One region of the Aquibium pacificum genome, then DNA from elsewhere that is predicted to be linked to it. Evidence: predicted binding sites of a transcription regulator. Region 1 holds the regulator's gene; the other holds the start of a gene.
The links. Region 1 encodes PhoB, which activates phosphate uptake and scavenging genes when phosphate is short. Its sites were predicted from a motif close to TGTCATNNANCTGTCAT; they were not measured.

Region 1 (5,199 bases):
CTCGACTGCCCTGCCGACCCAGATCTACATCTGGGCCGACAGCCCCGAGCGCGGCTTCGTGGCGCGAACCTCCGCCGCCATTCTCGTGCTGCTCGGGTTCCTCATCGTGATGAACGGCATCGCCATCTTCCTGAGGCAGCGCTTCGAACGCCGCTGGTAATGGAGTAGAAGGACATGAACATGTTGACCGAAGCTGCCGTCGAGAAGAAGCTCATGACCCCGGACGCCGCCACCACGTACAAGATGCGGGGCGAGAAGGTCACCGTGCACTACGGGGAAAAGCAGGCGCTGTTCGACGTCGACCTGAACATTCCCGAAAAGCAGGTGATGGCGCTGATCGGCCCCTCCGGCTGCGGCAAGTCGACCTTCCTGCGCTGCCTGAACCGGATGAACGACACGATCGACATCGCCCGCGTCGGCGGCAAGATCACGCTCGACGGCGAGGACATCTACGACCCCAAGATCGACGTCGTGGAATTGCGCGCCCGCGTCGGCATGGTGTTCCAGAAGCCGAACCCGTTCCCGAAGTCGATCTACGAGAACATCGCCTACGGTCCGCGCATCCATGGCCTGACGAAGAACAAGGCAGAACTCGACGCCGTGGTGGAGTCCAGCCTCCGCAAGGCGGCGATCTGGAACGAGGTCAAGGACAGGCTGCAGGAGCCGGGCACCGGCCTCTCCGGCGGCCAACAGCAGCGGCTCTGCATCGCCCGCGCCATCGCGGTCTCGCCGGAGGTGATCCTCATGGACGAACCCTGCTCGGCGCTCGATCCGATCGCCACCGCCAAGGTCGAGGAACTGATCGACGAGCTTCGCCAGAACTACACGATCGTGATCGTCACGCACTCGATGCAACAGGCGGCCCGCGTCTCGCAGCGCACCGCCATGTTCCACATCGGCTACCTCGTCGAGGAAGGACCGACGGACAAGATGTTCACAAACCCGGACGACAAGCGCACCCAGGACTACATCACCGGCCGCTTCGGCTGATCCGGCACCAGGATACGAGGACAGGACCATGGGCGAGCACACCGTTGCCTCCTTCGACGAGGAACTTCAGAGCATCGATCGCCTCCTTTGCGACATGGGCGAACTCGCCGCCTCGATGGTGGACGACGCCACGCGGGCGCTGCTTTCGACCGACGCGGCACTCGCCCAGCGCATCATCTCCGACGATGCCATCATGGACGCCAAGCAGCGCGAACTCGACGACAAGGCGATCACGCTGATCGCGCGCCGGCAGCCGATGGCGCAGGATCTTCGTGCCGTCGTCAGTGCCATCCGTATGGCAGGCGACCTCGAGCGCATCGGGGACCTGGCCAAGAACATCGCCAAGCGAGTCGGCGCGGTCGGGCTAACATCGACGCCCTCGAGCCTTTCCTACTCGATCGAAACCATGGCGGAACTGGTGTATCACCAGGTCAAGAAGGTGGTCGACCTCTACGTCGCGCGCGAGGCCGAAGCCCTCGTCCCGCTACGCGTCGAGGACGAGAAGATTGACATCAAGTACACTGCGATCTTCCGCGAGCTCCTGACATACATGATGGAAGACCCGCGCAACATCACCGCCTGTACGCATCTCCTGTTCTGCGCCAAGAACCTCGAGCGAATTGGCGATCACGTCACCAACATCGCCGAGAACGCCTACTACGTGATGACTGGCAAACAATTGCCCATGGCGCGGCCAAAGATCGATGAAACGGCGGTAGCCGGCGTAGGTGCCTGAGGAAGACGCGGCATGATTGCGGCAAAGGTCATGGTTGTCGAGGACGAGGAACCGCTCTGCGTCCTCCTAAAGTACAATCTCGAAGCCGAAGGCTATCAGGTCGAGATCGTCACCCGCGGCGACGAGGCCGAGATCCGGCTGCAGGAGAGCGTGCCGGACCTGCTCGTCCTCGACTGGATGGTGCCGGCGATCTCGGGCATCGAACTGTGCAGGCGGCTCAGGATGCGGCCGGAGACGGAACGGCTGCCGATTATCATGCTGACGGCCCGCGGCGAGGAGAGCGATCGCGTGCGCGGCCTCTCGACGGGCGCCGACGACTATCTGGTGAAACCCTTCTCCACGCCGGAATTCATCGCGCGGGTGCGCGCGCTGCTGCGCCGCGCAAAGCCGGAAGTGCTCTCCAGCGTGCTCAAGGTCGGCGATATCGTGCTCGATCGCGAATCGCATCGCGTCTACCGCAAGAAGAGCGAGATCAAGCTCGGACCGACCGAGTTCCGCCTGCTCGAATTCCTGATGCAGCATCCCGGCCGCGTCTTCTCGCGCGGCCAGTTGCTCGACAACGTGTGGGGCGAGACGATCTACATCGACGAACGCACCGTCGACGTCCATGTCGGACGCCTGCGCAAGGCGGTCAACAACGGTCGGATGCCCGACGTCATCCGCACGATCCGCGGTGCGGGTTACGCGATCCGAGAGGCTTGACGTCGTCCGTACCGCGCCTGGAACGGCGCGACCTCGTCCCCGCGCATCCGGCTCCCCTTGCCTGCCAAAGACCGGACATGCTTATTGTGCGGCGTTCGGTGAGCGATTTTTGGGAGGCGCCGATGGGAACGATCCGCAAAATGGCGGCGACGTGCGTTCTTGCAATCGCCGCCTGCTTGTCCATTTCAGGCGGTAGCTTTGCGCAGCCAGCGACAACCTCGGCCGCCGACGTACTGGAGACATGGTACCGTCTGACGCTTGAACTCGTCCGGCACACTCCGACCTATTCTCCGCCGGTGGCAAGCCGCTCTCTCGCCTATCTCGGCGTCACGGCGTTCGAAGTGGTTGCCTCTGGCGATGGGGAATTGCAGTCGCTCGGAGGTCAACTGAACGAATTCGAGCAGCCCGTGCAGCGTGAGCCGGGGGCGGCCTACGATGAAGCGGTTGCGCTCGAATCGGCGATGTCGCATGCCATTCGCACCCTCTTCGCCAACACGGGGCCAACGGGACAGCGTGCGATGGCCGCGGTCGGAAAAAAGCTCTCTTCAGAGGTGTCCCGAGGCCTATCCCAAGAGGTTGTCGCGCGGAGCGAGGCTTACGGCCGAACGGTTGCGGAGCATGTGCTTGCATGGTCTGCCGGCGATGGCGGCGCGGTCGTCGAGAACATGGGCTTCCCGCTTGCATACGTGCTGAAGGAGGGCCCCGCCCACTGGGTGCCCACCAGCCTCGTCTCGCAGCAGCAGACCCCGCTCCTCCCCGACTGGGGCAGGAACCGGCCCCTCGTGATGCCGGACGGAGCCTCGTGCCCGCTTCCCCCGCCGCCGGAATACAGCGAGGAGAAAGACTCGAGGTTCTATGAGGAAGCGCTCGAAGTCTACGAGACCGTGAACGGCCTGAGCGAGGAGCAGCAGGCGATCGCCCGCTTCTGGTCGGACGACCCGATGCTGTCACCGACACCGCCCGGTCACTGGATGTCGATCGCCACACAAATCCTCGATCGGGAAGACGCCGGGCTTGCGCGAAGGGTCGATGTACTCGCCCGTCTCGGGCTCGCGCTTTCGGATTCGTTCATCGCTTGCTGGCACGCCAAGTACGAATTCGATCTGGTCCGCCCGGTTACCTATATCCGCCGGGTCATCGATCCCCGCTGGGTCCCTATCCTGAACACCCCCCCGTTTCCGGAATACCCGAGCGGCCACAGCACGCAGTCGGCCGCCGCCGCGGAGGTTCTTGCCGATCTCTTCGGAGATCCATTTGAATTCGTGGACGCCACCCACGAATCCGACGGTCTGCCGGCTCGACGGTATCGAAGCTTCCGCCACGCGGCGGACGAAGCGGGCATATCCAGACTCTACGGCGGTATTCACTTCCGCGCCGCAATCGAGCGTGGGCTGGAACAGGGCCGGTGCGTGGCGGCCTTTGTGAATGGCTTACGGACGAGGGAAACGAAAGGATGAGATCGTCACTTCTTCTTCGCCCCTTCACGGTTGCGCTCGTGCTTCTTGCGATCTCGCATCCGTCGTATGCCGAGGATGACATCACGATCCCGCACTTCATCGAAGAGACCGCGGCAAGCGGGATCGACAGCATCTATGAGGGTGAGTGGGAGTTCATGGTCGGCGGAGGGGTCGCCACATTCGATTGCAACGCCGATGGTTTCCCCGATGCGCTGCTCGCGGGAGGGGCTTCGCCGGCCAGGTTCTTCAGGAACGTCAGCGCGCAAGGCGGTCCGCTCCGCTTCGTGGCGCAGGAAAGCGGGCTTGAACTGGAGGCGGTCTCGGGCGCCTATCCCCTGGACATCGATTCCGACGGGAACCGGGACGTCGTTCTGCTTCGCGTCGGGGAAAACGTGCTCATGCGCGGCCTTGGCGGTTGCCGTTTCGAGCGTGCCAACGAGGCGTGGGGGTTCGACGGGGGAGACGCGTGGTCCACCGCATTCGCCGCCACATGGGAAAGAGGCGCCGCTTTCCCGACCCTTGCGATCGGCAACTACATCGATCGCGCTCAGGAAGCGTTTCCCTGGGGCTCCTGCACGGACAACTGGCTCCACCGGCCGGCATCCGACGGCGAGCCGCGTTTCGCGGAACCTCTTCCGCTTAGACCGAGCTACTGCGCGCTGTCGATGCTGTTCACCGACTGGAACCGCTCCAGCACGCCGGATCTGCGGGTCTCGAACGACCGCGAGTACTACAAGGGCGGCCAGGAGCAGCTCTGGCGTATTCCTCCCGACGAAGCGCCGGTTCTCTACGGCGAAAAGGACGGATGGAAGCGGCTCCTGATCTGGGGCATGGGGATCGCCAGCTACGACCTCGATTTCGATGGCTATCCCGAGTATTTCCTGACCAGCATGGCCGACAACAAGCTGCAGACGCTTGCCTCGGTCGACGCCGGCAAGCCTCAACCGGTCTATGCCGACATCGCTTTTGCCAAAGGCGCCACCGCGCACCGTCCCTATATCGGGGACGACGTAAAGCCCTCCACCGCTTGGCACACACAGTTCGAGGACGTCGACAATGACGGGCTCGTCGACCTCTTCATCGCCAAAGGCAACGTGGCGGAGATGCCGGATTTCGCGGCGGAGGATCCGAACAACCTCCTGCTTCAGCAAGCCGACGGTCGGTTCAAGGAGGTCGGGGACAAAGCTGGAATGGGCAGCACTGCGATATCGCGCGGCGCCGCACTTGCGGATTTCAACCTCGACGGTCAACTCGACCTTCTGGTCGTGAATCGGTGGAAGCCGGCGCAGCTATGGCGAAACGAAGGTACCGAAG
Region 2 (5,199 bases), on a different contig from region 1:
GTCGTGTTGGCGCGGACGTCGGTCCCGCCCTGCTTTTCTGTCATGCCCATGCCGAGCGTCAGGCCGAACTTTTCGACCGGCGGCTTCTGCGCCGGGTCGTACTTGCGCGTCGTCACCCGCGGCGCCCACTCGCGGAACAGCTTCGGCGCGGCCATCAGGGCCGCGAGCGAGGCGTTTGTCATCGTGATCGGGCACAGGTGGCCGCATTCCAGTTCAGCCGTCATGTAGAAGCGCGCCGCCCTCACCTGGTGGCGGCGGCCGGCTTCGTGTTCGCCGTTCTCCCATACCGACGAGTGCAGCCCGGTCATGACGGAACGCCGCATGAGCGCGTGATACGCGGGGTGGAACTCGACGAGGTCCGCCCGGCGGCCCTGCCGGTCGTGCGTCCGGAGCTTGGGAAGTTCGGTGTTGGCGAGCCGCGCAAGGTCCTGCGCTTCGGCTGACATCACGAAGCGGCCGACCGAATCCAGTTCCTTGCGAACTTCCGGGGAGAAGTCTTCCGACAGTTGCACAAGGAGGGGATCGCCGCGCCAGGCGTTCGAGCCCGAAAGCGGCGGCGGCTGGTTCGTTACGTCATGCGTCAACTGCGATACCCCGTCGGCCCTGATTTGCCCGTTTATAGCGCATCGCAGGACCGGTGCGCGACGAAATCCCCGTTTTCCTCATCCAATCCGGGCAACACGGGATGGAGCCCGGACATGCCGGGCCTCGCGATTTCGCCGAAAAACCGGTGCCGGCCCTACCGGTAGGGCGACCGGCAGTACCGCCGGGGGCCGTGATACGGCTGGAACGTGTCGGACCGGACATCGTAGGAGCGGTAGCGGCGCAGGCACCAGTCGGAATGGGCATCGTAGCCCCGGTAATAGTAGCGCTCGCGATAGATCGGCCGCGGCGGCTGCTGGCTTGCGATGATGCCCGAGATGATGGCGCCTGCCACCAGGCCGCCGACGATGGGCCCGAAATCATTGTGCCGGTGCCGGTAATACCGATGCCGCGGCCAGGGTCCCTGGTTCCGCCAGTGGCGGCGGTGCCCGTAGTGCCTGTAATCGATGTTCGTCGCGCCGTCGGACGTATCGGCGGCGGGAACGCTCGGCTTCGGCGGCGCGGACATGGCAGAAGCGGGCGACGTCACTCCCATGGTCACCGTGATCGCCACGGCGCAGATGGCCGACAGTATCCTGTTCATCCCTACCTCCTCGGGTTCGACAACAGGAATATCCTATCAAGCAACGGCGTGTAGAGGAAGCAGCATCGCTGAGGACGATCTTTTGCAGGAGGAAAGCTCCGGCCCGCCATCGCCAAGTGGGTCCGATTGATCATTCCCGTTCGACAACCCGAAATACGAATCGGAAAGGATGCCGTCACGAGCATCGGCCCGGTTCGAGACAATAGAACGATAAAGGGCCGCGACGTGCGGCCCCTTCCCGGTGCGGATTCGGTCGATCCTACAGCGTGATACGGTACTTCGCGAACCCGTCGGCGCCCTCGCCCGCCGGCTCGATCTTCACGCCCTTGACGTCGGCCAGATACTCCTTGGCACGCGGCCCCGTCTCGAAGACCACCGTCGTGTTCTCCATCGGGGCGAAGTGCCAGTTGGCGTCGGCCGACGGATTGATCGTGCCCTGCTCGATGATGTAGCGCACGATCACGTCGCGGTTGGTGTCGGGTGCGGCGAAGACCACCTTCTCGCTGTTGATGCCGGGGAAATTGCCGCCGCCGCCGGCACGGTAGTTGTTTGAGGCGACCACGAACTTCTGCTCCGGATCGATCGGCTTGCCGTCGAACTGGAGGTTCTTGATGCGGTTGGCGTCCGCATTGATGACCGCGCCCGTCTTGTCGTACTTCATCGGCTCCGACAGGTCGATCTCGTAGGTCACGCCGTCGATGATGTCGAAATTGTAGGACGGGAAGTCGGTGTTGAGCAGCGGAGCGTCGGTCGCGCCGGGCTCGACCTGATTGAACATTCCGGCCGACATCTCCAGCCAGTTCTTCACGTCGGCGCCGGTGATCACCACAGCCTGGACTGTGTTCGGGTAGAGGTAGAGGTCGGCCACGTTCTTGATCGCCACGTCGCCGGTCTTCACCTCCGTGAAGTACTCCGGACCGCCGCGACCGCCGGCCTTGAAAGGCGCCGCCGCCGAAAGCACCGGCAGGTCCTTGTACTCGGTCTCCTTCAGCATGTCCTTGATGTACCAGGTCTGTGCCTGGCTCACGATCTGGACCGACGGATCATCGGCCACCAGCGCGAAGAAGGAATGCAGCGGCGCCGAGGTCTGGCCGACCGACGTGCGGACGTATTCCAGCGTCGCTTCATGCTCGTCCTTGGCCGCCGCGAGGACCTCCTCCTTGCTTTCCACGAGCGGGACGATCTTGCGATCCTCGGTGCGCTCGTAGATCGGCCGCGCCTCGGTGGTGAAGTCGGCGATCCGCCAGCCGTTGCCGTCCTTTTCGAGCAGGAGGTCGATGAGGCCCATGTGCGATCCCCAGAAGCCGCCCATTACCGACGGCTTGCCCCGGAGCGTGCCCTTGACCGGATCGACGCCCTCGATCGCGTCCCACGATTTCGGACCGGGGAAGACCAGGTGCTGGTGGCCTGTCATGATGGCATCGATGCCCTCGACGCCCGCGAGGTAGAGCGATGCGTTCTCCATCCGCTCCGCCGGGCCGCTGCCGTCGATGCCGGAGTGCGAGAGCGCGATCACGATGTCGGCGCCCTCTTCCTTCATTGCCGGCACCCAGGCCTTGGCGGCCTCGACGATGTCGCGGGTCTGCGCCTTGCCTTCGAGGTGGCGGATGTCCCACACCATGATCTGCGGCGGCACGAAGCCGATGAAGCCGACCTTGACCGGGCTTTCGTTGCCCGAGCCGTCCTTCACCATCTTCTCGACGATGACGTAGGGCTTGAAGAACAGTTCGTCGTCCTTCGGGTCGGAGGCGAGTTGTCCCTTGGTGAGGTTCGCGCACACCCATGGGAAATTGGCGCCGTTCACCACGTTGAACATGAAGTCCAGGCCATAGTTGAACTCGTGGTTGCCGAGCGTGCCGACGTCGTAGCCGAGCACGTTCATCGCCTCGATCACCGGATGCTTGTCGCCTTCCTTCATGCCCCGCTTGTAGGCGATGTAGTCGCCCATCGGGTTGCCCTGCAGGACGTCGCCATTGTCCACCAGCATCGAATTGCCGGCCTCGGCGCGGATCGAATCGATGATCGACGCCGTGCGGGCGATGCCCATGGTGTCGTTCGGCTTGTCGGCATAGTAGTCGTAGGGGAAGACGTGGACGTGGATGTCGGTCGTTTCCATGATGCGCAGGTGCGCCTGGTTTGCCTGTGCGCGAGCCGCGAACGGATGCAGCACGACGAGGCCGCCGACGGCGGCCGCGCCCGAGAGGAAGGATCGCCGCGACATGCGATGGATGAGGGTGGACATGATTGCCTCCTGGAAGCGCTCTGCTTTCTGATTGTGAGCCGGCTTTGCGGGGAGAAATTGTCGCGCCGGCGGCATTCCGAGTCCAGCAGATTCAAACGACAGGTTCATGACGGTGCGGCAGGCCGATTTGTCGTGCCGTCGGGGGCGCGCTAAGTTCGTCCGGGCGGCGGCGAAGTAGGCCCGCCGCGCTTGCGGCGAAAGCGGGGCCACGAATGGATCTTGACGTCGGGGCGATCACCGAGCGGCTTGCCGCATACGTCGAGCGGTGGGCGGTTTATGCGACCGACCCGTGGCTCGCCTATCAGGTCGCGCTGATCGTGCTTCTCTTCATCGCCGCCAAGTTCTTGGGCAAGAAAATCGAAGCCCGCCTCGAAAGTCGGGCACGATCCATCCGCGGCCACCCCGGCCTGCTGCGCGTCGTCGTGGCGACCATGCGCAGGGCGGACTGGATCCTGTTCGTGGTCATGATGTTCGCGGCGATCACCATCATGCGCGCAGCGACGTGGCCGAGCCGGAGTTGGCTTCTGGCGATCGCGCTGTGGCTGGCGCTCACCTGGGTCGTCGTCGCCATCCTCTCGCGGGTCATCCGCAATCGCCTCGCTGCGCGCTCTGTGGCCTGGATGGTCTGGATCTACGCCGCCCTCGTCATCCTCGGGCTCCACGACCGCGCCGCGCTCTTCCTTGACAGTCTCGCCATGCCGGTCGGCAACGTCCGGATCTCGGTGCTCACCGTCATCAAGACCGCGGTGTTCCTGACCGCCGCGGTATGGGTCGCGACCGTCGCCGGCAACTACTTCGATGAGCGGGTGCAGAAATCGGCCGATCTGACACCATCCATCCGGGTGCTGATCGGCAAGGTCGCCAAGTTCGGACTGATCATCATCGCCGGCCTGGGCGCGCTGACCGCCGTCGGCGTCGATCTGACGGCCCTGACGGTCTTTTCCGGCGCGGTCGGCGTCGGCCTCGGCTTCGGACTCCAGAAGGTCGTGTCGAACTTCATCTCCGGCGTCATCATGCTGATGGACAAGTCGATCAAGCCGGGCGACACGATTTCGCTCGGCGAGACCTTCGGCTGGATCAGGGAATTACGCGCGCGCTTTGTCTCGGTGGTCACGCGCGACGGGCGCGAATACCTCATCCCCAACGAGGACTTCGTCACCCAGCAGGTCATCAACTGGTCCTTCAGCGACGAACTCGTCAGGCTGGATGTGGCGTTCGGCGTCTCCTACGACGCCGATCCGCACGTCGTGTCCGAACTCGCCATCAAGGCGGCGATGACCGTCGGGCGCGTCGAAGCCGCCAGGCGTCCTGTCTGCTGGCTCACCGGCTTCGGCGAATCCTCGCTCGATTTCGTCCTCCGCTTCTGGATCCACGATCCCCAGCAGGGCCTCACCAACGTTAGGGGTAAGGTGCTTCTGGCGCTCTGGGACACGTTCAAGGAGAACGGTGTGCAGATCCCCTACCCGCACCGCGAGATCATCATGAAACGGCGTGAAACCGGCAGGCCGGTCGACGGGAAAGCGCCCAACGATTGATGGCTCCACGACAATCGGGCAACGTCCGTCCGATCATTGCGCAAATGCCATTTTTCTGTGCAATTTCCGTGACATAAAGTCTTGTTTGCTGCGCTGCGGTATACCCTTGCTTAATCCGGCTCTGCTAATTTTGCAGCGGGTGGCATGGGGCACGGGCAATGACGATTGGGGCTTCCGAAGTCGCGGGCTTTCGCATGGCCGGCACCATGGTCTTCCTGCTGTCGGCGGCCTCGCCG

Region 2: the regulator PhoB is predicted to act here: its motif matches at 3,524-3,540, upstream of ABGN05_RS15210 (bifunctional 2',3'-cyclic-nucleotide 2'-phosphodiesterase/3'-nucleotidase).

The regions. Positions count from the first base shown of each region.
Region 1 covers NZ_JBDPGJ010000002.1:1,063,137-1,068,335, forward strand. Annotated here, with positions in the region: gene pstA (phosphate ABC transporter permease PstA) at 1-160, shown strand, start outside; gene pstB (phosphate ABC transporter ATP-binding protein PstB) at 175-990, shown strand; gene phoU (phosphate signaling complex protein PhoU) at 1,019-1,726, shown strand; gene phoB (phosphate regulon transcriptional regulator PhoB) at 1,739-2,428, shown strand; gene ABGN05_RS11555 (vanadium-dependent haloperoxidase) at 2,551-3,885, shown strand; gene ABGN05_RS11560 (CRTAC1 family protein) at 3,882-5,199, shown strand, end outside.
Region 2 covers NZ_JBDPGJ010000003.1:562,505-567,703, forward strand. Annotated here, with positions in the region: gene ABGN05_RS15200 (acyl-CoA dehydrogenase family protein) at 1-584, opposite strand, end outside; gene ABGN05_RS15205 (BA14K family protein) at 740-1,186, opposite strand; gene ABGN05_RS15210 (bifunctional 2',3'-cyclic-nucleotide 2'-phosphodiesterase/3'-nucleotidase) at 1,446-3,428, opposite strand; gene ABGN05_RS15215 (mechanosensitive ion channel family protein) at 3,641-4,963, shown strand; gene amt (ammonium transporter) at 5,122-5,199, shown strand, end outside.